DNA from 3 places in the Cupriavidus sp. PET2-C1 genome. Region 1 is predicted to be linked to each of the others. Evidence: predicted binding sites of a transcription regulator. Region 1 holds the regulator's gene; each other region holds the start of a gene.
What was found. Region 1 encodes FNR, which switches genes on or off when oxygen is low (the NO sensors DNR and NnrR bind a similar motif). Its sites were predicted from a motif close to TTGATNNNNATCAA; they were not measured.
Positions count from the first base shown of each region.

Region 2: the regulator FNR is predicted to act here: its motif matches at 1,713-1,726, upstream of ACX12D_RS08750 (universal stress protein).
Region 3: the regulator FNR is predicted to act here: its motif matches at 8,352-8,365, upstream of ACX12D_RS03960 (DASS family sodium-coupled anion symporter).

Region 1 is NZ_CM137259.1:2,605,326-2,614,999, forward strand. Features, by position in the region: gene rluB (23S rRNA pseudouridine(2605) synthase RluB) at 1-632, opposite strand, end outside; gene scpB (SMC-Scp complex subunit ScpB) at 638-1,714, opposite strand; gene ACX12D_RS11795 (sulfite exporter TauE/SafE family protein) at 2,306-3,070, opposite strand; gene fnr (fumarate/nitrate reduction transcriptional regulator Fnr) at 3,369-4,094, shown strand; gene ACX12D_RS11805 (hypothetical protein) at 4,181-4,426, opposite strand; gene ACX12D_RS11810 (membrane protein) at 4,429-4,647, opposite strand; gene ccoG (cytochrome c oxidase accessory protein CcoG) at 4,718-6,217, opposite strand; gene ccoP (cytochrome-c oxidase, cbb3-type subunit III) at 6,273-7,202, opposite strand; partial or broken gene ACX12D_RS11825 (cbb3-type cytochrome oxidase subunit 3) at 7,278-7,433, opposite strand; gene ccoO (cytochrome-c oxidase, cbb3-type subunit II) at 7,437-8,114, opposite strand; gene ccoN (cytochrome-c oxidase, cbb3-type subunit I) at 8,134-9,582, opposite strand.
Region 2 is NZ_CM137259.1:1,912,533-1,922,206, reverse strand. Features, by position in the region: gene ACX12D_RS08765 (hypothetical protein) at 1-210, opposite strand, end outside; gene ACX12D_RS08760 (flavodoxin family protein) at 325-855, opposite strand; gene ACX12D_RS08755 (universal stress protein) at 1,035-1,556, opposite strand; gene ACX12D_RS08750 (universal stress protein) at 1,831-2,286, shown strand; gene ACX12D_RS08745 (L,D-transpeptidase family protein) at 2,345-3,952, shown strand; gene ACX12D_RS08740 (YcbK family protein) at 3,982-4,551, shown strand; gene ACX12D_RS08735 (AraC family transcriptional regulator) at 4,826-5,857, shown strand; gene ACX12D_RS08730 (DUF4410 domain-containing protein) at 5,916-6,683, opposite strand; gene ACX12D_RS08725 (ATP-binding protein) at 6,953-8,302, opposite strand; gene ACX12D_RS08720 (response regulator) at 8,302-9,015, opposite strand; gene ACX12D_RS08715 (EF-hand domain-containing protein) at 9,079-9,372, opposite strand; gene ACX12D_RS08710 (hypothetical protein) at 9,451-9,674, opposite strand, start outside.
Region 3 is NZ_CM137259.1:858,183-867,856, forward strand. Features, by position in the region: gene fdhF (formate dehydrogenase subunit alpha) at 1-2,721, shown strand, start outside; gene fdhD (formate dehydrogenase accessory sulfurtransferase FdhD) at 2,718-3,563, shown strand; gene ACX12D_RS03945 (formate dehydrogenase subunit delta) at 3,560-3,784, shown strand; gene ACX12D_RS03950 (transglycosylase domain-containing protein) at 4,759-5,454, opposite strand; gene ACX12D_RS03955 (Ldh family oxidoreductase) at 5,508-6,557, opposite strand; gene ACX12D_RS03960 (DASS family sodium-coupled anion symporter) at 6,583-8,124, opposite strand; gene ACX12D_RS03965 (RNA-binding protein) at 8,547-8,801, shown strand; gene ACX12D_RS03970 (tyrosine-protein phosphatase) at 8,866-9,657, shown strand.

The DNA of each region.
Region 1 (9,674 bases):
TTCTCAGACACACCCGCGGCTGGGCGCTGCGTGCCGCCTTTGCCCTTGCTGCCCTTGCCTTGCTGGCGCGGGCCGCCCTGCTGCCCTTCAGCGCCGCCGCGGCGGGCGGCGCCTTGCGGCTGCTGGCCTTGCTGCGGCTTGCGCTTGCGGGCGCCATTCCCGTTCGGGTTAGCGCGGGTGCCATCGCGCTGGCGCTCGCCCGCGGCTTCTCCGCCAGCTTCGCTTGCGCCTTCGGCATTGTCGTTACTGAAGTTGCGGCGGCCTCGCGGCGCCGGGCGCTCGCCCTGCTGCTCGCCGGCCTGCACCGCCTCGCCTTCCGCGGGCTTGCGCTTGCCACGCGTACGTCCCTTCCTTGCGCCGTCGCCACGCGCGTCTTGCGCGGCGCCCACATCGGGGCTGCCAGCAGGGATTGCCGCCCCGCCGTCCGCGGCACGGCCGCCATCGCGGTCCTGCGCGGCCTGGCGGCGCGTGGCCACCAGATTGCGCAAGCCACGGCGCAGGCCCTTGCGGCGCGGCGCGCCATCGGTGCCGGCGCCGCCTTCGGCGCCATTGCCGGCATCGCCGGCCGGCGTATCCGCCTGGCGGACGTCTTGATCAGAATCGGACAAGGTATTCACATTCGGATGTTGCATGGTGTTCAGTTGGACACGCGCTGGTCGTGCTCGTCGTGCTCGCTGGGGTGCGCCGGATTCGTCGTGGACGCCCCCGGGACTTCGGACGCCTGCGCGCCGGAGGCCACTTGTACGTGGTAACCGTTGGCGGGCGTGTCCGTTTGCTCATTTGTTTCACCGTCTTCGACGGCTTGCTCCTCGGCTGTGTCGCCGGACTGCGCGCCGGCGGGGTCGGCGGACATCGGCTCGCTCGCCAGCTCACTGCCTGGCCCGGGCGTCGCCGGCACTTCCGACTCGGCCCCGGGCGCGGGTGTGAACCCGGCTTCCGCTTGCGCCAAAGCCTCCTTCCTTTCAAACGCATCCACCAAATCGGCGATGCCATCCGTGGCGCCGGCCGCAAGACCGTCGGGGGCAACCACGCTGGAAAGGGTCGGTTCACCCTCTCCGGCATCCGCCGCAACCAGAGCGGCAGCGCCGGCCTGATCATCGCCAGGTTCCGCGAATGCCTCTTCGTCGCTATCCGCCGGCACCGTGCCCAGCGCCTCGAAGTCAATCGGCTCCTGATTCAGCAGCGCGACCTGCGCCTGGGCCTGGATGTCTTCCAGCGGCGGCAATTCATCGAGCGTGCGCAGGCCAAGGTCATCAAGGAAGTTCTTGGTGGTGGCATAAAGCGCAGGCCGTCCGGGCACGTCACGGTGGCCGATCACCTCGATCCAGCTGCGATCCTCGAGCTTCTTCACGACTTCGGTGCTGACCGCGACACCGCGGATTTCCTCGATATCGCCCCGCGTGACCGGTTGCCGGTAGGCGATGATCGCCAGCGTCTCCATCACGGCGCGGGAGTACTTGGGCGGCTTTTCGGGATTCAGCCTATCCAGGTATTCACGCATGACAGGGCGGCTCTGGAAACGCCAGCCACTGGCCAGTGCCACGAGTTCCACGCCGCGCTGCTCCCAGTCGCGGCGCAGCTCTTCGAGCAGCACGCGAATGGTGTCGGCACCGACGTCGTCGGCAAACAGCCGGCGCAAGTCATTGACGCGCAAGGGTTCCTGCGCGCAGATCAGCGCGGTCTCGAGGACGATCTTCGCCTCTTGGGTATTCATGTTGATTGCGTGCAGCCTGTCTTTGCACCTGCGCCCCGGTTGATCCCGGGCGCACTGGAGATTGCGGGTTCAGCGGTAGGGATTGCCACCGCCATCTGGCCGCGCAGCCAACCGCATGCTTGATGCATGCCAGCCGTGCGCCTTCTTTTATTGCATCGGGTGCCGGACCTGACCGGCAGGAGATCGCCCGGCCACCGGCTTTATCTGCCAGTCGACGGAGCCCTTGCGTCGCGCCTTCCCCCTGATGTGGCGGACCTGTCCGGCGCGGCGTCTATCATCGAACGCGCCGGGTGCAAGAAAATACGGATATCGGGCCTGCTGGCCTATTTCACCCCGCCCTGCCGTAGCTGGTCTTTTGAACCGAATCTTGTGAACCGGACGGCGGATGGGGAACGGTCCCTGGCGCTGATGCCTGCCTGGGTGTTCCTGGCATGCATCCCTGAGCAGCGGATGCTACCTGACGATGCCACGATGAAGTACGCTGCGCGATATCGCTGTTCTTGCGATTGTATGGCATTCCCTGGCAAACCTGCAACCGATTCGCACAGCTACCTCAGCGAGGAAGTGACAGATGCACCACGAAACAGCGCTTCAGAAGACCAGACAGAATCCATGCGCGGCAAGCGTCTCAGGCAAAAGCAGCGCGCGCGCCACCCCGGCCAAGCCAAAGGCCACCACTGCAAGGCCAGCGCCAGCCCGCAACGCCGGGCGCCGCGAAAGCTGCCTGAGATAGCCGGACAGGCCCGAGATCACCAACAGATTCGGCAGGGTGCCCAGGCCAAACACGGCCATCACCAGCGCGCCCGACGCGGCATTGCCGGCCAGCAATGCCATGGCAAGGGCGCCGTACACCATGCCGCACGGGACCAGCCCCCAGGCTAGCCCCATGCCGTAGCGGCGCAGCAACCGGCCCTGCCCCTGCACCCGGGCCACAGCCGGCAAGCGCACCCCGACGGCGCCAAGGCCGCGCAGCAAGCCGCCCGCGCCACGGGCGGCGAGCCGCTCCAGCCAACCCGTACCCATGGTGCGCCCGCGCAACATCCACAAGCCCGACAACACCAGCATCACACTGCCGATCCCAAACAGCCAGCGCTGCAGCGGCAGGTACTGTGCCTTCCAGACGCCAGCACCAAGGGCGCCCAGCAAGGCCCCCAGCACCGCATACATGCTAAGCCGCCCGGCATGCATGACAAGCAGTTCCAGCAACCAATGGCCGGGACGCCGCAGCACCGTGGCAGGCACGCGCGCAACGCCGCCCTGCTCCGCCGCCAGCGCGATCCCGCCGCACATGGCGGCGCAGTGCACGCCGCCCAGCAAAGCCAGGGTAAATACGCTGATAAGCACGCCTATGGTCAACTTCTCCTCCCAATCACACAATCGCAACGCCCGGCGCGGTAAAATGCGTCGAACGCGCCCCCGCAGCTCCAAGAGGCGCTATCAACATGAGGCCTTGCGCCCGCGCACACCAGCGCGCTCGCACAACATGACGACGGGCACGGCAAGCCGCGCTGCACAGATAGCGCACTGCCGCAAGACCCGCGCGCCAGGCCGATGTGGATGGCGCTTCCAATCGACGACTCTCAACGTCAAGCTCTCAACTCAATGCGCCCGCCACATCGCGCTTGATTGACTGCGCTAAACCGACAGGCCCCAATTGCTCACCACCATTCCTATTACCGAGATGTCGCCCCGCTGCTCCACTTGCTCGCTCGGCCAGCTCTGCCTGCCCGTCGGCATGTCGCAGCAGGACCTCGAAAAGATGGATACGCTGGTCCAGGACCGGGTGCGCGTACGCAAGGGCGAAACCCTGTACCGCCTCGGCGATCCTCTCACCGCCGTCTACGCGATCCGCTTCGGCACGCTCAAGACCCACCTGACAATGGAAGACGGCCGCTCGCAGATCACGGGCTTCCACCTTCCCGGCGAAGTCGTCGGCCTTGACGGCCTCGGCGAGATGCAGCACGCGTCGGATGCCACCGCGCTGGAAGATACCGAAGTCTGCGTGGTGCGCTTCGGCGATCTCCAGACGTTGTCCAACGTCCTGCCTTCCCTGCAGCATCAGTTCATGCGCCTGATGAGCAAGGAGATCTCGCAGGACCAGGTCATGTTGATCACGCTCGGATCGATGCGCGCCGAGGAGCGGCTTGCCGCTTTCCTGATCAACCTGTCCGAGCGCTTGTCCGCGCGCGGCTATTCGGCCTCCGAATTCGTGCTGCGCATGAGCCGCGAGGAAATCGGCAGCTACCTGGGGCTCAAGCTCGAAACCGTCAGCCGCCTGTTCTCGCGCTTTGCGGAAGCCGGCCTGATCCAGATCCGCCAGCGCCACGTCAAGCTGGTCGACATGGTGGGGATCAAGCAGATCGTCAACAAATCCTGCTGACGTGCTCGTCGCGGGCCGCCCTCGCCCGCCGCGGCACGCCGCGATGCCGCGCCTGCTGGCCTGAACCGGCAAGGCGCGCATCGCAATCACTCCAGCTCGTCCGTGTCCGCCAGCCGCGTGGGCATGGTGTACAGCGTCAAGCCGCTCGACAGCGCGCACAGCACCCACGCGATCAGGAAGCCCACGGTGTAGACCGCCTCCCGCGATGCCTCGACCGGCTGGCCGAAGAAGCGCAGGTCACCGGGATCGACCATGGAGAATACCAGCGCGGTGGTCAGCCCGGCGACCAGGAAAGCGGGCCACAGCACCCACATCAGCCAGCGTAGTCTCATGATCACCTCGCTTGCGCCGCGACCGGCGCTGCCTGGCGTGCCGCGCTGCCCGCCTTCTCGACCACCAGGCCGTGGCGCGCCACCCCTTCCTCAATGGGTGGATCCGGGTGGGTCATAGCCAGCCAGATCGTGACCCCGCAGGCCACCATGGCCACGAACGGCCCACTCATCAGCAGCCACGGCCATGGCTCCTTCCACCAGGGATTGCTTTGCTGCGTCATCTGGCCTCCTCCTCTAGATCTAGATCGCGTATGTTGCGTACGGATTGGTGCATCCAGCGTCCCCGCCGCCTCATAGATTGCGCGGCACGATAAAGCTGGTGCTCTGTCGAATCTCTGCGCCATGGCTGCCCGCGCCCTCGTCGGGCACCGCGGTGACCGTGACCTCGATCTTGTGCGTGCCCTGCGCCGCGGCCTCGATCGGCACGCGCACCCGGATGGGAATCAGGCGATTGGACGTGGGTTCCAGGTTGCCGGCAGCGTGATCATATTCCACGGCCAGGCCCTTGAGCTCGCCGCTGCCCGCGCTGACGGCGACGCGCATCGGCGCCTCGGTCGTGTTGATCAGCTGCAGCCGGTACACGTTCTCGATCCAGCGCCCTTCCACCTCACGCCCCAGCGCGCCGCGGTCGCGGATGATATCGACCTTGAGCGGCGTGCGCATGGCCAGCGAGGCCATGAAGCCGGCGACCAGCGCCAGCCAGATCACCGAGTAGATCACCGTGCGCGGCCGCACCAGGCGCTTGCGCGCCACGGTCTCGGAGAGCGCGCTGCGCATGGCGTTCTCGGACGTATAGCGGATCAGCCCGCGCGGGTAGGCCATCTTGTCCATGACCTGGTTGCAGGCGTCGATACACGCGCCGCAGCCAATGCAGTCGTACTGCAGGCCATCCCGGATATCGATGCCAGTGGGACAGACCTGCACGCAGATGCTGCAATTCACGCACGAGCCCAGCCCGGCGGCCTTGTGGTCCGCCTTGCGCGAGCGGCTGCCGCGCGGTTCGCCGCGGCCCACGTCATAGGTGACCACATAGGTGTCGCGATCCACCATCACGCTCTGGAAGCGCGCATACGGGCACATGTACTTGCAGACCTGCTCGCGCATGAAGCCGGCGTTGCCCCAGGTGGCAAACGAGTAAAACAGCATCCAGAACGTCTGCCACGGGCCCAGCGAGAGGCTCAGCACCTGCGCGCCGAGCGTGCGAATGGGCGAGAAATAGCCGACGAAGGTAAAGCCCGTCCATAGCGCGATCACGATCCAGAGCGTGTGCTTGGTGGCCTTCAGGCGCAGCTTGCGCGCGCTCCAAGGATCGCCGTCCAGGCGGATGCGGGCAAAGCGGTCGCCTTCCACATGCCGCTCGATCCACATGAAGATCTCGGTGTACACCGTCTGCGGACACGCGTAGCCGCAGAACAGCCGCCCCGCGATCGCCGTGAAGAGAAACAGCGACACCGCGGAGATCACCAGCAGCACGGCAAGGTAGATCACGTCCTGGGGCCACAGCACCAGGCCGAATATATAGAACTTGCGCGCGCCGAGATCGAACAACATGGCCTGGCGGCCATTCCACTGCAGCCAGGGCATGCCATAGAAGAACAGCTGGGTCAGGACCACCATCCAGACCCGCCAGTTCGAGAACGCACCCGACACCGAGCGCGGATAGATCTTGCGGCGGACTTCGTACAGGGTCTCGTCCGACGTTTCCGCGTCCGCCGCGCCAGGCGTGGGCGCTCGCAGCGGTGCCCACGCGGCCCCGTTCCTTTGAAGCGGCTCCGGTCCGGGGGCGTTCATGAGCGAACACCCCCGCCGCGGTGCCGGCCCGGCTGACAAGCACAAGCGTGGTGGCTCATTGCTTGCCCCCCTCGCCTGCACCGCCACCGGTGTTGGACAGGCCCCAGACATAGGCCGTCAACATGCGGATACGCTCCGGCGTGAGGATTTCCTCGTGCGCCGGCATATGGTTGTTATGGCCCTTCAGGATGGCGTCGACGATGTTCGCCTCCGAGCTGCCGTACAGCCACACGCGGTCCGACAGGTTAGGCGCGCCAAGCGCCTGGTTGCCCTTGCCGGTGGAGCCATGGCAGGCCGCGCAGGTGGACTTGAACGTGCTCTCGCCGCGCGAGGCGCGGATCGGATCGTAAGACAGGCCGGACAGCGAACGCACGTATTGCGCCACGTCGCCAGCGAGCTTGCCGTCGATGGTCGAGGCGAACGACGGCATCACGCCGTTGCGGCCCTTGGTAATGGTCTGCGTGATGGTCTCGGGCTCCCCGCCGTACAGCCAGTCGTTGTCGGTCAGGTTGGGAAAGCCGTGGCTGCCGCGCGCATCGGAGCCGTGGCATTGCGCGCAGTAGTTGAGAAACAGGCGTTGCCCGATCTCGCGCGCCGCCGGGTCGGCCGCCACCTGCTTGACGTCCATCTGCATGTACTTGCCATAGACCTCGCGCTGCAGTTGCTCGGCTGCCTGGCGGTGCGCCTCCAGCTCAACCCGGCTGGAGGTCTTGAGCACGCCGGCGTAGGAACCCAGGCCGGGATACAGCACCAGGTAACCCAGGCCAAAGATGCATGCCAGCAGGAACATCCACATCCACCAGCGCGGCAACGGGTTGTTCAGCTCGCGCAGGTCGCCGTCCCACACGTGGCCGGTGTCCTCAGGGGCGCCCACAACCTTGGTGACCTTGCGCTGGGAGAACAGCAGCCACACGCACCAGACGATGCCGACCAGCGCGATGGCGGCAATGTAGTAGCTCCAGAAATCCGTGAAGAAGTCGCTCATGACTCAGTGTTCCTGCTTGGTGTTGTTTGCGCCGCCGGCATGACGCGCGACGCGGTGGCCGGCATCGGGGCGGGCGTCTTGGCATGCAGCCAGCGGCTCGTCGGGCAAGGCGAACGGCAGCATGGCCGACTCCTGGTTGGCCGCCTTGCGCCCGGACGACCAGGCCCACCAGCAGATGGCGATGAAGGCAGCCATCGAGACCACGGTGGAAAACGCGGTGAGCATTGCCATGGCTTACTCCTTGGCCGGCGTGGCCGCGGGCTGCGCGGCGGCCGCGGTATCGACCCGCACATTGCGCTTGGCGATCCCAAGCTCCTGCAGGTAAGCGACCATCGCGTCTTCCTCGGTCTTGCCGGCCAGCGTGGCAGGCGCCTGCTCGATCTCGGCGTCGGTGTACGGCACGCCAAGACGGCGCAGCGCACGCATGCGGTCGCGGACGTCATTGGTCTGCAACGGCGTTTTCTCCAGCCACGGGTAGGACGGCATCACCGATTCGGGCACCACGTCGCGCGGATTGCGCAAGTGGATGCGCTGCCAGTCATCGGAGTAGCGTCCGCCCACGCGCGCCAGGTCGGGACCAGTACGCTTGGAGCCCCACAGGAAGGGATGGTCGTAGACCGACTCGCCCGCCGTGGAGTAATGGCCATAGCGCTCGACATCGCCCTGCAACGTGCGCACCTGCTGCGAATGGCAGCCCACGCAGCCCTCGCGGATATAGATATCGCGGCCCATCAGGCGCAGCGCGGAGTACGGCTTGATCCCCGCGTCGGGCTCGGTGGTGGAGTGCTGGAAGAACAGCGGCACGATCTGGACGAGCCCGGCGATGCTGACCACCAGGATGGTGCAGAGGATCAGCCACCCGATATTCTTCTCCAGGGTCTCGTGCGTAAAGAAGCTTCGTTTTTCGGACATCGTTTCTATCCTGGAATGATCAATGGGCGGAGGCGGAAACGCTGGTCGGGATCAGTGCATCCACGGCAGGCTTGCCGATGATGGTCCTGGCCACGTTGTATGCCATCAGCAGCATGCCGGAGAGGAAGCACAAGCCACCCAGCAAGCGGATCAGGTAGAACGGGTACTTGGCCTTGACCGCTTCCACGAAAGCGTAGGTCAGCGTGCCGTCGGGCTGGGTGGCGCGCCACATCAGGCCCTCCATCACACCGGCGATCCACATCGAGGCGATGTACAGCACCACGCCGATGGTGGCGATCCAGAAATGCAGCTCGATCAGGCGCACGCTGTACATCTCCTTCTCGCCGAAGAGCCGCGGGATCAGGTAGTAGAGCGAGCCGATCGAGATCATCGCGACCCAGCCCAGCGCGCCGGAGTGCACGTGGCCAATGGTCCAGTCCGTGTAGTGCGACAACGCGTTGACGGTCTTGATCGACATCATCGAGCCCTCGAAGGTCGCCATGCCGTAGAACGACAGCGCCACCACCAGGAACTTGAGGATGGGATCGGTGCGCAGCTTGTGCCAGGCACCCGACAAGGTCATGATGCCGTTGATCATGCCGCCCCACGAAGGCGCCAGCAGGATCAGCGAGAACACCATGCCGAGCGATTGCGCCCAGTCCGGCAGCGAGGTGAACTGCAAGTGGTGGGGACCGGCCCACATATAGGTGAAGTTGAGCGCCCAGAAGTGAACGATCGACAGGCGGTAGGAATAGATCGGGCGGCCGGCCTGCTTGGGGATGAAGTAATACATCATGCCCAGGAAGCTGGTGGTCAGGAAGAAGCCCACCGCGTTATGGCCGTACCACCACTGCACCATGGCGTCCTGCACGCCGGCATAAGCCGAGTAGGACTTCCACATGCCCACCGGCATCTCGGCATTGTTGACGAGATGCAGGATGGCGATGGTCAGGATGTAGGCGCCGAAGAACCAGTTGGCCACGTAGATATGGCGGGTCTTGCGCTTCATGATGGTGCCGAAGAACACGATGGCATAAGCCACCCAGACCAGCGTGATCAGGATGTCGATCGGCCATTCGAGCTCGGCGTACTCCTTCGAGCTGGTGATGCCCAGCGGCAGCGTGATGACTGCGGCCACGATCACCAGTTGCCAGCCCCAGAACGTGAAGGCCGCCAGCGGGCCGCAGAACAGCCGCGCCTGGCAGGTGCGCTGCACGATGTAATACGAAGTAGCGAACAGCGCGCTGCCGCCGAAGGCGAAGATGACCGCGTTGGTGTGAAGCGGGCGCAAGCGTCCGAACGACAGCCATGGCGTGTTGAAATTAAGCTCCGGCCAGATCAACTGTGCCGCGAGCAGAACGCCTACGGCCATACCGACAATCCCCCAGACTACCGTCATGACGGCAAACTGCCGCACAACGCCGTAATTGAAGGTGTCGGCGCGAGAATACGCGGCGGTGACAGCCATTCAGACCCCCAGATTGGATAAACATGAATTGATGTTGTGACTGTAGGAAAAGCGGGCGCCGACCGTCTTGATCTGTGTCAAGCGCACCGGAA
Region 2 (9,674 bases), 690 kb from region 1:
GAACCGATCGAGCGGATCGGACAGGCACAGGGCATTGCATGCAGGCATCGAGGCGGCAGGCGCGACAGCGTTGGCCTTGGGCCTGGGCGGCCGCCACCACTGCGGTCCCGGCGCGCAGCCGGTGCAAAGCATGGCGGCCAGGCAAGCCGCAAGGCCGCGCCAGCGGGCGCCGCCGCCCGCGGCACGTGAATCGGGAACTGTCATCTTCATCGCCGCCTCCAGTAGCTGGCGCTGCGGCCCCGCCTTGTCACGCCCGTGGCCTGCCGCGCCGAACCCTCGTTCCGCTTCAATATAGGCGCGTGGTTGCCGTGGAGACTTGCCCGCTCAGGCTTCCTTAGGCGATAGCCATGCTGTCCGCTGCGCGGCGCCGGTCTGGCCGTTGGCGGCTTCCACCTGCTCGGCAAAAGCGTGCAGGGCCGGCAGCGCCGCCCCGCTGGCCACATCGGCCTGGCGCAGCGCCAGTACCGGCAACGGCGGCTCGGTGGCCAGGCGGGCGATTTCCTCTGCCGCCCTGAAAGCACCTTGCCGGGCCATCACGCAGATCACCGACGTCTTGCAGGCCAGTGGCATGTGGTCGCGCAGGAAGCTGCGCATGGGCGCGGCCAGGTGGCCGACCCAGATGGGCGCGACGATGACAAGCCGCTGGCAGTTGTCCAGCGCCGGGCCGGCGTAGCGGTAGCCTACATGCCGCTGCAACAAGATATCCAGTACGCAGCGCGCATCGCCCAGCAACCCGGCGCGGCTGGCCTGGTCGCCGACTTCCGCCAGCGGCCAGCCGGATTGCGCCGCCAGCGCTTCGGCGGCCTGGCGCGCCGTTCCGGTGCGCGAGTAGTAAACGATCAGGATCTTTTCCATCGATGGCTCCTCAGCTCTCGATCCGGGTTATCCGCGCGCCGACCAGCGACAGGCTGATCATGATGCCGCCGTTGGTCAGCACGAACCCCACAATATCGCCCCGCACGGTATTGCTATCTGCGCTGGCACCGATGCCCCGCGCCCGCCACCGCGCCGCCGGCGAGCGCGCAACGTGCGCGTCATGGCCCCACCGCCGAGCCGGGGCTGGTGCCCGGGGAGCCTGATGCGGGCTTTGTGCCGGCATTCGCCTCAGCCTGGGGCGCGTGCACCAGCAGTACCGGCCGGTGGCATTGCCGGACCAGTGCCTCGGCTACGCTGCCCATCAGCAGGCGCCGCACGCCGCGCCGGCCGTGCGTGCCCAGCACCAGCAGCTCCGCCCCGGTCTGCTGCGCCACCTGCTCGATCGCGTTGGCAACGTCGCCCAGCGCCAGTGCTTCATCCACCATCAGCGTCTTGCATGTCACCTGCGCAGCCGCCGCCTTGGCCTTGGCTTCGTCCAGCAGGATCTGCCCGCCTTCGAGCAGGCCGGCGTGCAGGTCTGTCAGGTCGATGTAGCCGACCTCGTACCTGAGGTAGCTGTTATCGATCACATGCACCACGGTGAGTGCCGAGCGCATCGCGGCGGCCAGGCGCAGGGCCTCCTCCAGCGCCCGATCGGAGGACTCGCTGCCATCCACGGCAACCAGGATCTTGCTGTACATCTTGTACCTCCTGCTTAAAAGACAGGCGCCGCAGCTTGCAGCCGACGCTTCCAGTTTGTACGCCCGGGCAAGCGCGGTGTTGATGTAGATCATGGCATTCGCTGCTTTCCCGGGCAACGGGCCGTTTCTGCGCCTTGCGCGCATCGCCCAGGCCGCTTGACGTGCATCAATACGCCCCGTGCCCAGCCCTCTATGCTGCAGATGGAAGGCGCGCCCATGCGCGCTTTCCTTGCAACATTGCAACATTGCGACATCCAGCCAGGAGGCAGGGACCATGTACCAGAGAATATTGCTCGCGGTGGACGGCAGCCGCTCTTCGGACCTTGCCCTGAGCCAGGCCATCACGGTGGCCAAGGCGACCGGCAGCGAGGTAAAGGTGCTCTTCGTGGCGGACGACAACGATGTCTTCTTCACCGCGGGCAGCTACGACCCGCGCAAACTGATGGAAGGCATCCTCGCCGCGGGACGCGATGCACTGGCAGCGGCCGCCACGCGCCTGGCGGATGCCGGCATCCCGCATACCACGCTGCTCCTCGAGAAGCCCGTTTCCCCCGGACAGATCTCCACCACGATCGTGGAGCAAGCCGACCGCTGGAATGCGGACCTGATCGTTGTCGGCACGCATGGCCGCAGCGGCTTGCGGCGCCTGGTCATGGGCAGCGTGTCCGAAGGCGTGGTGCACAAGAGCAACAAACCGGTGCTGATGGTGCGCAGCGAGATCGAGGAATGAGGGCACCCCGAGAACAACGGGCTGAACGACGGGCTTCATGCCGGCGGCGGGCAGGTTGATGCGAGGCACTGCCCGGATCCGTCGCAACGGCGTGGCCGCGCCCCGGGTCCTCGCCGGCCTGCTGGCCGCGTGGGCCTTGAGTTGCCATGGGCTCACGCAGGCCGCGCCGGCCGCGCTCTGGTTTTCGCAGGGCCGTCCCAATGCGCAGGCCTGGCAGGCCGCCGGCATCCTGGACGGCGCCGCGGCAGACGGCCTGGAACCCCGCGACTATGATGCCGACGGCCTGCGCCGCGCGCTGGGCCAGGCCGCCAACGGGCAGCCACTGGCGCCCGAAGCCGCCGCCTCGCTTGACGAGAGGCTGACCGCGGCGATGCAGCGCTATCTCGCCGACCTGCACGGCGGCCGGGTCGATCCCGGCACGATCCACGAGAAATTTGCCCCGGCGCCGGACCGGCAGTTCGATCCGTCGCGCCACCTGCGCGCAGCCGTCGCTGGGCAGGACCTGCCCGAAGCGGTCCGGCAGGCGGCGCCGTCATTCCCGCTCTACGCAAGCCTGCGCGAGGCGCTTTCGCGCTATCGCGCGCTGGCGGGCCACCCCGCCTGGCAGGCACCGCTGTCGCAGTTGCCCGGCAGGAAGCTGGTGCCCGGGCAGGCCTACGCCGGGCTGCCGGTGCTGGCGCAGCGCCTGATCGCGCTAGGCGACTTGCCCGCCGCCACGCCAGTCCCGGATCGCTACCAAGGCGAACTGGTGGATGGCATCAAGGCGTTCCAGGTCCGCCACGGGCTGGAAGCGGATGGCGCCATCGGGGCGGGCACGTTCGCGCAACTGAATGCGCCGCTCGCCGGCCGCGTACGGCAGATCGAACTGACGCTGGAGCGCCTGCGCTGGACGCCCCTGCTGGAAGGCCCGCGCATGATCGTGGTCAACGTGCCGGAGTTCGTGCTGCGCGCTTACGAAGTCCGCGACGGGGCCATCCAGGTCAAGGCGGAAATGAAGGTGATCGTGGGCAAGGCGCTCGATACGCGCACGCCGCTGTTCAAGGAGGACATGCGTTTCATCGAGTTCAGCCCTTACTGGAATGTGCCGCCGTCCATCGCGCGCGCCGAAACCGTGCCCCGGCTGCGCCGCGATCCCGGCTATTTCGAGCGGCAAGGCTTCGAGTTCGTCAGTGGCGACGGCAAGGTGATCACCACCCTGTCGCCCGCCAGCCTGGATGCCGTCCAGCGCGGCCGGCTGCGCATACGGCAACGCCCCGGGCCGATGAATGCGCTTGGCGACATCAAGTTCGTCTTCCCCAACAACGAGAACATCTACCTGCATCACACGCCCACCCCGCAACTGTTCGCGCGGGACCGGCGCGACCTGAGCCACGGCTGCATCCGTGTCGAGGCGCCGGTGGCGCTAGCTGGCTTCGTGCTGCAAGACACGCCCGGCTGGACCGAGGCGCGCATCCGCGAGGCCATGGAGAAGGGAGAATCCAGCACGCTGCGACTGCGCCAGCCCTTGCCGGTGGTGCTGGCCTACGGCACGGCCATCGTCAAGGCTGACGCTCGCGTCTACTTCTTCCCGGACATCTATGGGCTGGACAGCGTGCTTGACGAGGCGCTGCGGCGACGGTCCGCCCGCTTGCGGACTTCCGCCTGGACCGGCATGCAGGCAAGCTAGGGCGATTGCGCCAAAGGGGAGTGCTTTTGATGTCTACACCGCCCAGCGATCCTCGCCGCCTGTTCCTGCGGCACACCGGCGGGCTGGTCCTGGCTGGCGCGCTGCTGCCGTTGCCGGCCCAGGCCGCCCAAGCCGCGCTGGCAAGCCTGCCCGATGCCCGCAGCTTGTCCTTCGAGCACACCCACACCGGCGAGCGCATCGCCGTGGTCTACGCCGTCGGCGATCAGTTCATGCCCGAGTCGCTGGCCGCGCTCAATCGCTTCCTGCGCGATCACTACTCGGGACAGGTCGGCGTGATCGATCCGCAACTGTTCGCGCTGCTTTACCGCCTGAGGCAAACGCTGTGCTGCGCGGCCCCCTTCCAGGTCATCTCCGGCTATCGCAGCCCCGCCACCAACGCGCGGCTGCGCCAGACGCGCGGTGGCGGCGTGGCCAGCCATAGCCTGCATATGGACGGCAAAGCCATCGATATCCGCCTGCCCGGCGTTGCGCTGTCCGACCTGCGCGACGCCGCGCTCTCGCTGCACGCCGGTGGCGTGGGCTTTTATCCGCAGGAGCAGTTCGTGCATGCGGATACGGGCCGGGTGCGGGCCTGGTAGGCAAGGTGGCAGCGGGCGGGCCCGGTTCTGGCCAGGTTCGCGCATCCGGGTTTTCCCCAGCGGCACCCCCCCTAGTCTGGGCGGCCCGGACAAGTTATGCTCTTGGCCGCCTAATAGCCCACACGGGGTGAGCTAGCGCTCAATCGACAATCCTCCGGCACCGGGCAGGCACATCTGGATCTGGACGGAAATCAGCCTTGCGTACCCCCGCACGCACAAACTCTTGCCCGCGCGCATGCCGCTAAGACGGTTGTTGTTGCCGCCGCAGCCACCGATGCTCGCGCCGGGCATCGCGCACAGCACTTTCAGCGTGCAAGGCGACGCCAGCCAGAGCTTGCTGGCCTGGCAGGAGCGGATGAGCCCGGTCTACGACATCCGGCCTGCCACGGCGCATGGCGAGCAGACGTTCGAGGCCTCGCTGTCTCGCTACACCATCGACGACCTGAGCTTCTTCGACTTCCGCACCGGCCCCAATGTGGCTGAGCGCTCGTTGGGACGCGTGTCGACGGAGAACATTCGCGACATTACCTTCAGCGTGTTCCTGGAAGGCGCGCCCGCCCAATTCCTGGGCGGCAAGCCGGGACTCTGCGCGCCGCAGCGGCCCGGCTTGCCAAGCATCCTCGCCCTGGACATGGACCAGCCGTGCACCATCCGGAGTTTTCAAGGCCGCATGCTGCTGTTCTTTGTGCCGCGTGCCTTGGTGGAGATGGCCTTCCCCGACGCCGCCTCGCTGCATGGGCGCCTGGTTCAGGCCACCACACCGCTGATGCGCGTGCTGATCTCGCATCTGGTGGCACTGAATCGACAAATCGTGGGCCTGAGCAAAGAGGAAGCCGACCGATCCTTTCGCACCGCGATCGAACTGCTGGCCGCGGTGTTCAGCCGGCAAGCGGGGCTTTCCGGCAACGCCCGCGCAGCGGTGCGGGCCGCCGTGTACGGACAGGTGCGGCGCTATGTCGAGGCCAATCTGCATGACCCCGGCCTGACCCCTGAGAGCGTGTTGCAATCGCTGCATTTGTCGCGCGCCAGCGTGTACCGTCTATTCCTGCATGAAGGTGGCCTGGCCGCTTATATCCGCAGCCGCAGGCTGCGGGTGGCGGCCGATGAACTGGTGCGCTTTCCCAATATGGCGGTGCAGGACATTGCCTCCGGGCTCGGGTTCAACAATGCATCGAGCTTTACGCGCGCATTCCGCCGCGCCTACGACATCGCGCCGCAGGAATTGCATGGCTATGCGTCGCTGCTACAGCGCGAACAGGCAAGGCTCCAGCGCCATGCCCCCTGGCGCGCGGCGGGATTCGGGTAGCTCGGATTCAGATAGGGATCCCGCGGATCCCGTGCAAGGCACCGCCGCGCACGCCCCCTCACTCCACCGGCGGCGCCGGCATCCACCCGTTTTTGGCGTTTGCCGCCACGACCTGTTTTGCGATCGAATCGCCCAGGCGCCTGGCATCCGCGGCGATGCTGTCGCGCTTGGCCTCGGACATGCCATGCAAACCCGCCCCGGCCGCGGCGGACATCGCGAGATGGCCGGCGGCGGCGCCGACGCCGGCGGTTTCCGCCACGCCCGGCATGTGCCCGCTGTTGGCCTCGGCCGCGAAGCTTTGCAGCGGCATGGGCGCACCGTCGGCCGGCTTGTACAGGATCCGGACCAACGCGCCAACCTCGCTCTTGCCCGCGCCAAGGCCGATCAGCAAGCGGCGCCGACGCTTGCCCTCATCGATCTTGAGTAAGCGTCCCTCGACGATCAGCGCATTGCTGTGCGCGGGCGCGGGGCCGTCCGCGCGTGCCGCGCGCAGCCCCTGGGACTGCAGCTGGCGCACGATTTCATCGGACACCTGCTCGCTCGCTTCGCGCGCCGCCTGGCGCTGCTCGCTGGCGGCCGACCCGCCGGCGACCATCGTCTTGAGCTTCTGAGCCATGCCGCTATCCAGTTTCACCTGATCCGGGCTGGCATCGAAGGCTTGCACATAGATGATGTCAGCCTGCACTTGCACCTGCGGCTGGAAGCTGGCCTGAGTTACGCCGGTGACGCCCCAGGCGCAGCCCGCCATCCAGAGCGATCCCGCCGCCAATGCTGCCGTCGCCAGACGCGTGGCGTTGTGCTTGATGGGTTGGTATGAAGTCCGCATGTTGTTCCTGTCATCGGCACCATCGTGCCGCCGATTGCCGCCGATTGCCAAAGAATTGCCGAAAAGATGTCGCCGACAATCATGCGATCCACAGGATCAGGAACCATCGGAGATCACGCCTGCTTGCGTGCGGCGCATCTGCCATCGGTGTGAGCCGCAACCCGCAGACGCAAGTATGGGAGGAAGCAACTCCGCGCGCCAGGCAGGAAATATGTCGCGCGATGTCACCCTTGCGTCGACCCCGGGCGCAGGGAATGCGCGCCTGCGCTTTACGCCGATGGCCGGTGCAGCGGCAAGGCCACAACCGCTTCCAGCCCCCCGCCCTCGCGGGCGCGGAACTGCAAGGAGCCGCCGTGCAGGCGCGCAATGCGCTCCACGATCGCCAGGCCCAGGCCGGTGCCGCCCGAATGGCCGCGTGCGTTGCTGCCGCGGCTAAAGGGCGCCTTGAGCTGCTCCAGCTCCTGCGCGCTGATGCCGCTGCCCCGGTCGCACACGGCGGCGTAGGCCATATTGCCCTCGGCCCAGGTGCGCACGAACAAGCCGGTGCGTCCGTAGACGACCGCGTTCTGCATCAGGTTCATCAGCAGCCGCATCAGGCTCACCGGCCGGAACGAAAGCGCCGGCACGGCACCGAGCGATAGCGCGAACTCGTGCCCAAGCCCGGCAAAATCCGCGGCGAGCTGGCTGACGAGCGCATTGAGGTCGCCAGGCTGTGGCACCTCGCGTTCGCCGCTGCCCGCGTAGTCCATGAACTGCTGGAGGATCGTGTCGATCTGATCGAGATAGCCTTCCGCCGATGCCACGAACTGATCGGCGGCACCGCGCGGCATCGCCATGGCCATCGCCAGGCGCAGCTTGGTGAGCGGCGTGCGGATGTCGTGCGACACGCCGGCCAGCATCAGCGCGCGTGTCGCCTCTGCCTGCTGCAACGCCTGCGTCATCTGGTTGAACGCCGTGCTTACCTGGGCGATTTCTGTCGGCCCGACGGTAGGCAGCGGCACGGGGGCTTCGCCGGCGCTGACGCGGCGTGCCGCGCGCGCCAGATCCTGCAGCGGACGGTTGATGTGCAACTGGATCAGGTAGCCCGTGAGCGCCGCGAGCAACGCGAAGGCTGCCGACAGCACCAGCGCGGTGGTGACGCCGCTCGCTTGCGCGTCGTCGGTCATCGGCAAGGCGATCCAGTGGGGCGCGCCAGCCACGTGCACGCGAATCCATAGTTGCTCCCCCGCTCCGTCACCCTGCCCCGTCTGCCCTGTCTGCCATCGCGCCGCCATGTCCGGCGGCAGGTAGCGCTGCAATGCCTCCATGAAGACGTCGCGCTGGTACGTGCGAAAGAAGTGAAGCGGACTGGCATGCGGGGGCTCCACGCCTTGCTCCGGCGGCTGCGCCCGCCCCCCGAGCCGTGCCGCCGCCGCGCGGCCCTCCTCGGGCGGCATGGCGGCAAAGACGCGGTCGAGCGTCTTCACGTAGTCGGAAAAAATGATCGCCGCACGCTCAATGTGCGGGCGCTGCACGAAATGCAGCAACACGGTAAGCGAGCTGACCTGGGTCAGCGCCACGAGCGCCACCAGCAGGGCGATGTTGCGCGCGAGCAGCGAGCGGGGCAGCCCGAGCCGCATCACGGCCCGATGCCGGCGACCAGCATGTAGCCAACGCCCCACACGGTCTTGATGAAGCGCGGCTTGGACGGATCGTCTTCGACGATCTGGCGCAGCCGCAGGATCTGCACGTCGATGCTGCGGTCAAGGGCGTCATGGCCGCGGCCGCGGGCTCGCGCCAGCAGGTTCTCGCGGCTCACCGGCCGGTTTGGCGACGACCCGAGCGCATGCAGCAGCAGCATCTGCGCGGAATGCACTTCGACCGGCTCGCCGCCGCGCTGCAGCGTCTGCTTGCCGACATCGAACGCGAAATCGCCGAAGTGCAAGGTCTGCGAGGTCACGGTCGGATCGCCGGCCGCCATCTTCTGCCGGCGCAGCAGCGCGCGGATCCGCGCCACCAGTTCGTCCGGGAGGAATGGCTTGGCGAGATAGTCGTCGGCACCGGTCTCAAGCCCGACCACCCTGTCGACCGGATCGCCCTTCGCGGTCAGCATCAGGATCGGCAGCGTCTGCCCTTCGGCGCGCAGCCGGCGACAGATGGCCAGGCCGTCTTCCGGCTCCATCATCAGGTCCAGCACGAGCAGGTCGTACGGTTCGCGCTGCAGGTAGCGGTCAAGCCGCTTGCCATCGGCGACCGCGCGCACCTGGAAGCCGTGCCCGGTCAGGAACCGTTGCAGCATGTTGCGCAACTCGGCTTCATCATCGAGCACGATAATCCTGTTCACCTGCTCCATGGTGCGTCTCCGGCAAGGATCGCGATTCGCCTGCGGTCAGCGATGGGCGGCGATGGGCGGCGATCAGCGGGCCATTGCCTTCTGTCTCATGAACCCCTCGATCTGCGCCAGCGTGACGTATCCGGCCTGCTGCGTGTCGATCTCGTCGAAATGGCTGGCGACCATCGGCATGCCCGCCGCCGCTTGTTCCCGGGTCAGCTTGCCGTCGCGCGTTGTGTTGGCATTGGCGAAACGCATCTGCAATTGCTGCATCGCACGCTCAACCCGCGCGCCGCCACCCGCTGGTGACGCGACGCTCTGCGCGGATGCGCCTGCAGAAACAATACACAAAATCAAAACCGCGATCATCTGCTTCATGGTGTTCTCCGTGGTGTAGCCGACATTCGAGGCCGGCCGCGGTAATCGATCCAATCGATCCGATAGGGCCGATGGCCATCAGGCCCAGTGCGCGGGCACCCAGACGCGGCCGATCCAGTGTCCGGGCACCATGACCGCTGCATGCGGCGCCCGTGCCACGTAGACCGCACGCGGCGCGACATACACAACCCGCGGCGGGGGCGGCGGCGCAACCACCACCATCTTGGGCGCCGGCGGGGCTACGTAGACCGCTTTCGGGGGCTGCGCGGGCGGCAGGTAGACCGGCGTGGGCTGCACATAGG
Region 3 (9,674 bases), 1.7 Mb from region 1:
GTGAACGTGCCCAAGCTGTGCGCCACCGATAGCCTCAAGTCCTTCGGCTCCTGCCGCCTGTGCCTGGTCGAGATCGAAGGGCGGCGGGGCTTCCCGGCCTCGTGCACCACGCCGGCCGAAGCCGGCATGAAGGTGAAGACGCAAACCGACAAGCTGGCCGATCTGCGCCGCGGCGTGATGGAGCTGTACATCTCCGACCATCCGCTGGACTGCCTGACCTGCCCCACCAACGGCAACTGCGAGTTGCAGGATATGGCCGGCGTGGTCGGCCTGCGCGAAGTGCGCTATGGGTACGACGGCGCCAACCACCGCGCCGAGGCCAAGGACGAGTCCAATCCGTATTTCACCTACGATCCTTCCAAGTGCATCGTGTGCAACCGCTGCGTGCGTGCGTGCGAGGAAACCCAGGGCACCTTCGCGCTCACCATCAGCGGCCGCGGCTTCGATTCGCGCGTGACGGCGGGGCAGGGCGACAGCTTCATGGATTCCGACTGCGTGTCGTGCGGCGCCTGCGTGCAGGCGTGCCCCACCGCCACGCTGGCCGAGACCTCCATCATCCGCATGGGGCAGCCGGAGCACAGCAAGGTCACCACGTGCGCTTACTGTGGCGTGGGCTGCGCCTTCAAGGCGGAGATGAAGGGCAATGAAGTGGTGCGCATGGTGCCGTACAAGAACGGCCAGGCCAACGAAGGCCACTCGTGCGTGAAGGGCCGCTTCGCCTTTGGCTATGCGACCCACAAGGACCGCATCCTGAACCCGATGATCCGCGCCAGGATCACGGATCCGTGGCGCGAAGTGTCGTGGGAAGAAGCGATCAGCCACGCGGCCTCCGAGTTCAAGCGCATCCAGGCCAAGCATGGCCGCGACGCCATCGGCGGCATCGTGTCCTCGCGCTGCACCAACGAGGAAGGCTACCTGGTGCAGAAGCTGGTGCGCGCCGCCTTCGGCAACAACAACGTCGATACCTGCGCGCGGGTTTGCCACTCGCCCACCGGCTACGGCCTCAAGCAGACGCTGGGCGAATCCGCCGGCACGCAGACCTTCCGCTCGGTGGAGAAGGCGGACGTCATCATGGTGATGGGCGCCAACCCAACCGACGGCCACCCCGTGTTTGCCTCGCGCATGAAAAAGCGCCTGCGCGCCGGCGCCAAGCTGATCGTGATCGATCCGCGCCGCATCGACCTGGTCGATTCGCCGCACGTGCGCGCCGACTTCCACCTGCAATTGCGTCCCGGCACCAATGTGGCGGTGGTGACGTCGATGGCCCACGTGATCGTCAGCGAAGGCCTGATGGCCGAATCGTTTATCGCCGAGCGTTGCGAGGACCGCGCGTTCCAGCAATGGCGCGACTTCGTCATGCTGCCGGAGAACTCGCCGGAAGCCATGGCCGAGATCACCGGCATTCCCGCCGGGCAACTGCGCGGCGCGGCGCGCCTGTATGCCACCGGCGGCAATGCCGCGATCTATTACGGCCTGGGCGTGACCGAACATGCGCAGGGCTCGACCACCGTGATGGGCATCGCCAACCTCGCCATGTGCACGGGCAATATCGGCCGCGAAGGCGTGGGCGTGAACCCGCTGCGCGGACAGAACAACGTGCAGGGCTCGTGCGACATCGGCTCGTTCCCGCATGAACTGCCGGGCTACCGCCATGTGTCGGATTCCACCACGCGCGGGCTGTTCGAATCCGCGTGGAATGTGGAGATCAGCCCGGAGCCGGGCCTGCGCATTCCCAATATGTTCGAGGCCGCGCTGTCCGGCAGCTTCATGGGCCTGTACTGCCAGGGCGAAGACATCGTGCAGTCCGACCCGAACACGCAGCACGTGTCGGCGGCGCTGTCGGCCATGGAGTGCATCGTGGTGCAGGACATCTTCCTCAACGAGACCGCCAAGTACGCGCACGTATTCCTGCCGGGCTCGTCCTTCCTGGAGAAGGACGGCACCTTCACCAATGCCGAGCGCCGTATCTCGCGTGTGCGCAAAGTAATGCCACCCAAGGCCCGCTATGCCGACTGGGAAGCCACCGTGCTGCTGTCCAACGCGCTGGGCTATCCGATGAACTACAAGCATCCTTCCGAGATCATGGACGAGATCGCGCGGCTCACGCCCACCTTCAGCGGTGTCAGCTACCAGCGCCTGGAAGAACTCGGCAGCATCCAGTGGCCGTGCAACGACGCCGCGCCCGAGGGCACGCCGACCATGCACATCGACGCATTCGTGCGCGGCAAGGGCAAGTTCATCATCACCCGCTACGTACCCACCAACGAGCGCGTGAACCGCAAGTTCCCGCTGATCCTCACCACGGGCCGCATCCTGTCGCAGTACAACGTGGGCGCGCAGACACGCCGCACCGAGAACGTGATGTGGCATGACGAGGACCGCCTGGAGATCCATCCGCACGACGCGGAGGAACGCGGCATCAAGGACGGCGACTGGGTTGGCGTGCAAAGCCGCGCGGGCGAAACCGTGCTGCGCGCCATCGTCAGCGAGCGCATGCAGCCGGGCGTGGTGTACACCACCTTCCACTTCCCGGAGTCCGGCGCCAATGTGATCACCACGGACAACTCGGACTGGGCGACCAACTGCCCCGAGTACAAGGTCACCGCGGTGCAGGTCATGCCGGTGGCGCAGCCGTCCGAATGGCAGCGCCAGTACCGCGATTTCCACGATCAGCAGATGCAGTTGCTGCAGGCGGCCAGCGCCGAGGCAGGGTCGGCATGACACTCTGCGAGCTCGCCATGGCCGACGCCGAACCGGTCACCCACAGCACCTTCGCGGTCAGCCGCAGCCGCCTGGGCGAGCTGGCGCTGGAGGACGACGAGATTGCCGAGGAAGTGCCGGTTGCGCTCGAATACAACGGCATCTCGCATGCGGTCATGCTGGCCTCGCCGGCCGATCTCGAAGACTTCGCGTTGGGCTTCAGCCTGAGCGAAGGGCTGGTGGCCAGCCCGCGCGACGTTTATGAGATGGAGACTGAGGTTCGCCCCGAGGGTATCGCGGTGCGGTTGCGCATCGCGGCGCAAGCCTTCTCCGCGCTCAAGGATCGGCGCCGCGCCATGGCGGGCCGTACCGGCTGCGGCCTGTGCGGCACCGAATCGCTGCAGGAAGTCATGCGCGCCCCGGCACCCGTCAGCAGCGGCGCCAGCTTCAGCGACGAGGCGATGTACGCCGCATTCGCGCAGTTGCAGACCCGGCAGGAACTGCTGCGCCACACCGGCGCCACGCACGCCGCCGCCTGGCTGCGCGCCGACGGCCAGGTCGCGCTGGTCCGCGAAGACGTGGGCCGCCACAACGCGCTCGACAAACTGATCGGCGCGCTGGCCCGCACCGGCGAGGACCGCTCGCGCGGCGCCGTGCTGGTGACCAGCCGCGCCAGCTACGAAATGGTGCTGAAGACCGCCAGCGCCGGCGTCGGCGTGCTGGCCGCCGTATCAGGCCCGACCGCGCTCGCGGTACGCCTGGCGGTCGATGCCGGCATCACGCTGGCCGGCTTTGTACGCGCCGGCCGGCACGTGGTTTACTCCCACCCCCAACGTTTGCACAGCAGGACGGAACAGGCATGAACTCCGACAACCTCGTCAAGATGGCGAACCAGATCGGCACCTTCTTCGAAGCCATGCCGGACCGCGAAGAAGCAGTGGCGGATATCGCCAGCCATATCAAGCGCTTTTGGGAACCACGCATGCGGCGTGCTTTGCTGGCGCGGCTGGATGGTAGTGAAGATGCTGGGCTGGATGAGATTGTTCTGTTGGCGGTGACTAGGCATCGGGGGGTGTTGGAGTAAGGGGGTAGGTTGCTGTTGCTTTGAGCGGCGATGGCTTTTGCGCCCAAGGGCCATACGACGTTGCTCTGCGGGGGTGGTCGCTGCTTCTTTGATCGGCGATGGCTTTTGCACCCAAGTGCCATACGACATCCCCCTGCGGGGGCTGCCGGTCACTCTTCTTTGCGTCGGCAAAGAAGACTAACGAGAAGAAAGCCGACCCTGCCGGGCGCAGAGCAATAAGGCTCTCGAATATCGGTGGTTGCGTCGTACGGCCCGGAGTGTTGGCTGGCGGATCCTACCGGCCCAGAGGACATCGCAACTGCATGACCCAATGGTTACGTGGTGCGGCCCCTGACCTCGCTTGCGGTGACCATTCCCACATCTGCCGTTCGCGGGGCGAAGTGCTGCGCCGTTTCGGGTGTGGCTGGTTTCGTGGTTTTGTCTCGGAGGGCAAGCACCGTGAGGTGCGAGCACGGCCCTCGCGAACCGGGCCACGGTGCCCACCACGAAACCAGAGGGGGCGATAGCAAGGTGCCGCTCGCGCCGGTACGGCAGGGCATCAAATACCCCGGTACTAGCCGCCAGAGACAAAACCACGAAACCACCAAGGCAGGCAGGATCGTGGCGCTGAGCACCGCGAACGGCAGATGCCCGAACGCTCACCGAGCAAAGCGATCAGGGGCACCACCACGTGACCATTGGGTCATGCTATAGCGATGCCCTTCGGGCCGGTAGGATTCGCTAGCCAACACTCCGGGCCGTACGACGCAACCACCGAGGCCCAAATAGCCTTATTGCTCTGCGCCCGGCAGGGTCGGCTTTCTTCTCGTTAGTCTTCTTTGCCGACGCAAAGAAGAGTGACCGGCAGCCCCCGCAGGGGGATGTCGTATGGCTCTTGGGTCCAAAAACCATCGCCGCCCAAAGAAACAGCAATCAACCCCGCAGGACGATGTCATACGGCTCTTGGGCGCAAAAACCAACACCGCTCAATCAACCTACTTCAACCTCAACGGCTCCAACAACGCCGCATCATATTCCCCCCTCCCAATCCTCCCCAACTCCAGCATCCGCAGCAAAATGTAAGCCTGCCGCTGCCGGGCGCGCCGGGGATTCACCACCGGGTTATTCGCCGAAGGCGCCTTAGGCAATCCGGCCAGCATCGCGCATTCCGCTAAAGTCAGCTCGCCCACCGGCTTGCCAAAATAAGTCTCGGCGGCCTCCGCGAAGCCATAGGCTCCCTGCCCAAGATAGACCTTGTTCATGTAGATCTCGAGGATCTCGTCCTTGCTCATCGCATGTTCGATCCGGTAAGCCAGCAGCACCTCATACAGCTTGCGGGTATAGGTCTTCTGGCGCGAGAGGAAGAAGTTCCGCGCCACCTGCATGGTGATGGTGGAGGCGCCCTGCGACAGCTCATCGGACAGGTTGGCCACGCCGGCGCGGATCACGCCGACATAGTCGATGCCGTCATGCAGGTAGAAGCGGTCGTCCTCGATGGCTACCACCGCCTGGGTCAGCTTGGGCGGTATCTCGCCGATGGGCACGTAGCCGGGCGACTGGCGGAAAGTGGTGAGCGCATCCAGCGTGGGCAGCTGGCGCTGAGCGACGAGCACGGCGAGCGTGCCGAGCAGGGCCGCGCCTAGGATGAGCAGCAGCACCAGCTTGAGAAAATTCGACCAGAGACGTTCCATGGGCCGTATTGTGCCAGCACTGGCCATGCCCCTGCCCAAGCCGCCCCGCCGGTTCAGCCCGCCGGCAGCGCCACGCCAAGTTCCTTTGCCAGCGTTTCCAGGTTGCGCCAGATCGCCGCGTTTACCTCCAGGTGGGTGGTGCTAAGCGCGCGGTTGGCGGCTTCGAACTCGCCCGGGTATTGCACACTGTCAAAGCCCGGGGCGGGCGGGGTGTCGTGCAGGTAGTTGACAAAGGCTTCCACCTCCGCGCTCTGCCAGCTCAGGCCCTGGTCGAGCTCCGGGTTCATCAGCACCGCGAACATATTGTTGGTGGCGACACCGCCGCGCGGGTTGTCCGGCTGGATGGTGCCGCCGCCGGACAGCACGCCCGCCAGCAGCTCCGCCACCACGCCGAGCGCATAGCCCTTGTGGCCGCCGAAGGGCAGCAGCGCACCCGGGTGTTCGCTGAACATGGCCCCGGCATCGGTGGTGGGGTTGCCGCCGCTGTCGATGATGCTGTTCTCCGGCGCGGGCTCGCCTTTCTCGGCCAGCACGCGGGCCTTGTTGATGGCGATGGCGCTGGTGGCGATATCCACCACCAGCGGCGGCCGGCCGTTAGGCATCGGCCCGGCGAAGCACAGCGGGTTGGTGGTCAGCCGCGCGGTGCGGCCGCCGTAGGGGGCCACCACCGGGGAGCGGTTGATCACATTGGTAAAGCTCAGCAGCACGAAGCGCTCCTTGGCCACCATCTCGCCGTAGTGGCCCATGCGGCCCAGGTGGTGCGAGCGGCGCAGCGTGACGATGCAGTGGCCGTGCTGGCGCACGCGCTCGATGGCGGTTTCGATGACGCGCTTGCCCACGTGCTGGCCGAAGCCGCCGTTGCCGTCGAACACCAGCAGGCTGTCGCGGTCGAGCACGCATTCGGCGCGGCCCGCCGGGTTGACGTTGCCGGTTGCGAGCGAACGCTGGTAGTTAGGCAGGATCGACAGGCCATGGCTGGTGTAGCCGCAGCGATCGGCCTCGACCAGGTGCTCGGCCACGTCGTTGGCGATGTCGGCCGGCACGCCTTGCGCGGCGAGCAGGTCGCGGGCGAGCTGGGTGGCGGATTGCAGTGTGATTTTCATATTTGGTCCTTGTCCCGGTGTGCGCTCAGATCCAGCCCAGCCAGCGCCAGTAGGTGGCGGCAAACAGCAGCATCAGGGCGTAGCCGATCACCGTCACGGGGATGCCGACCTTGGCGAACTGCTTGCCGTTGAACGTGTCCGTGCCCAGGCAAACCATGTTTTGCGGTGCATTGATCGGCAGGATGAAGCCGAAGCTCACGGTGAAGCCGAGCAGCATCGTCAGGCCGATCTGGTTGATATCGCCCGGCAGCGTTTGCAGCACCGAGATCAGGATCGGCAGCAGCGCCGCGGTGAGCGCGGTGGCGCTGGCAAAGCCGAGGTGGATCAGGATCAGGAAGGCGGCCAGGATGGCGAACACCAGGATCGGGCCTTGCGTGGCGAGCCCGGAGTTGGCCACCACGAACTTGCCCAGCCACTGGCCGGCCTGCGTGGTGAGCAGCGCGGTGCCCAGGCTGATGCCCACCCCGAACACGATCAGCGTGCCCCACGGCGTGCGTTGCTGCATGGTCTTCCAGTCCATCACGCCAATGCGCGGCATCATCAGGATCACCAGGCCGACGAAGGTCACGGTGGCGGTGTCGAACTGGTGCAGCTTGCCCTCGGTCGCCCAGAACAGCAGCAGCCCGATGGACACGGCGGCAAGCCGCTTCTGCGGGCCGCTCATCGGGCCCAGCCCGGCGAGTTCCTTTTGCACGGCTTCCTTGCCGCCGGGAATGGCCTCGGTCTCGGCGGGCAACAGGAAGCGCACCAGGAAATACAGCACGACCGACATCACGATGGCCCACGGCGCGCCGGCGATCAGCCATTGCAGCCAGGTGATGCGCTCACCCAGCAGCTTGTCCATGAAGCCCACCGTCAGCAGGTTCTGCGCGGCGGCGGTCTGGATGCCGACGTTCCAGATGCTGGTGGCCATGGCCACGGTGATCATGATGCCGGCGGCGATATTGGATTTCTTGTCGACCCCGAAGGCGGCGATCACACCCATCATGATCGGCACCACGCAGGCGCTGCGCGCGGTGGCGCTCGGCACCACCAGCGATAGTGCGATGGTCACCACGATGCTGCCGATCAGGATGCGCCGCGTGCTGGTGCCGATGGCCGACAGCGTGACCAGCGCGATGCGCCGGTCGAGCCCGGTCACCGTCATCGCCGCCGAGATAAAGAGGGCGGCGGCAACCAGCGCCAGCGCGGTGTTGGAGAACCCTGCCAGCGCCATGCCGAGCGCGCGGGAGGTGCCGTATTGCGTGGCCGGGTCGGCCACCGTGGGCGCAAAGCCGATCAGCGCGGCCATCAGCGACGTGATCATGATGGCGCTGGCCTCGTAGGAGACCGCCTCGGTGATCCACACCACAATGGCAAAGGCGAGGATGGCCAGCATGCGATGTCCCGCCACCGGCAGGTCCGGGGGCAGGGGCAGGGCGAGTATGCCGATCAGTACCAGGACGGCGGCGTAGAGCCCCCATGGCGTGGATTTGCCGGGCGCGGCCTGCGGCACGGCGGCAGCCACACCGATGGAGGCGGGGGCGGCTGCGCGGACGGCTTGGGTTGGAGTGTGCGGGTCTGTCATCGCTTTCCCTTTTCTTGTCTTGTTGATCTTGGTTCGACACGGGAAGGTGGACGTCACGCGCGGGCAAATGGCTAGCCTGTGACTGGCAGGGTGGCGGCGTCGTTCGGCGGTTTTCCGTGAAGACCTGGCGGAGGCGGGAGACCGGCTTGCGGCCGGACTGCCGCGCTCGACATGGGGAAATTATCGTGCCGGCCAACGGTGCGTGTCGAGGGTGGATCCGGGCGCATATGACGCGGATCAAAGAACCGGCTCGCGCAGGGAAATTTCGATGCGCCATGCGGTCAGACTTTCAGATCATTGATGATCATTGCGCGACAAGGCCTTGTGGGCGTTGCGCAGCGAGCGCCACCACCGGTGGCCCCGCACGCTGGCTAGCCGCGCGCATGCGGCGCGCATGTGATCTGAAAACATTGGAGTGCATGATGAAGGTTTTAGTGAGAGGACTACGTGCCGAAGTCGACGCATCCGCGCTGCGCACGGCGCTGGCCGCCTACGTGCGGATCAAGGACATCGAGCTGATCCGCGAGGGCGACTGTGCGCATCCCTGGGCCTGGGTCGACCTGGATCTCGACGATGTGGACCCGATGAGTGTGTGGAAACTGGTGGCAAAGCTCGATCGCCGTTATATTGCTGGCTGCCATACGCGCTGGCATGTGCCGGCCTATCGCGCGCGCTGAGCCGCCACCACGTGCGGTGCGGCGCGCGCGCCACCGAACGACAAAGACAGGGCAGGGACACACGATGCAGGAAAACATGGCCGATGCGCTATCACAAGGTGCCGGCGTGCCGGGCAACGCGGCGCTGGCGCTGGACAATGTGGTCAATCTGCGCGACCTCGGCGGCCTCGCCACGCGCGACGGCCGCCGCGTGCGTGCCGGCAAGCTGTTTCGCAGCGGCAACCCGGGCCTGGCCAGCGCGGCGGATATGGAACGGCTGCGCGCATTGCAGCTGGACATGGTGATCGACTTCCGCTCGGCCGGTGAGAAGACCGCCGCGGAAAGCCCCTTTGGCGAGGCCTTCCGCTGGGTCGCCACGCCGGTGCTCGAAGGCAGCATGTCGATGGCCGCGCTGATGCCGCGTTTGCGCGACGGCAGCGCGGCGCAGATGGAGGCCTTCATGCTGGAGGTCTATGCTGACTTTCCGCGCAAGTACCAGGCCGCTTTCGGCGGCTTCCTGAAGACCGCGGAGCAGGGCGGCAACCTGCTGTACCACTGCACGGCGGGCAAGGACCGCACCGGCTTTGCCTCGCTGCTGCTGCTGGCCGGCCTGGGCGTGGAGCGCGACATCATCATGGCCAACTACCTGGAATCGAATCACTGGAACCAGGGCTTCAACCAGAAGATGAGCGCCGGCGCGGCACAGTTCGGCGTCGATCCCGCGGTGATGTGGCCGTTGCTGGCGGTGAAGGCCTCTTACCTGGAAGCCTCGATGCACGCCATCGAGCAGGACTACGGCGGCATCGATGCCTACCTGGGCGATGTGCTCAAGGTGGATGCCGAGCGCTTGCGCCAGGCCTATCTCGTACGCGCCTAGCGATCCTTGCCGCCAAG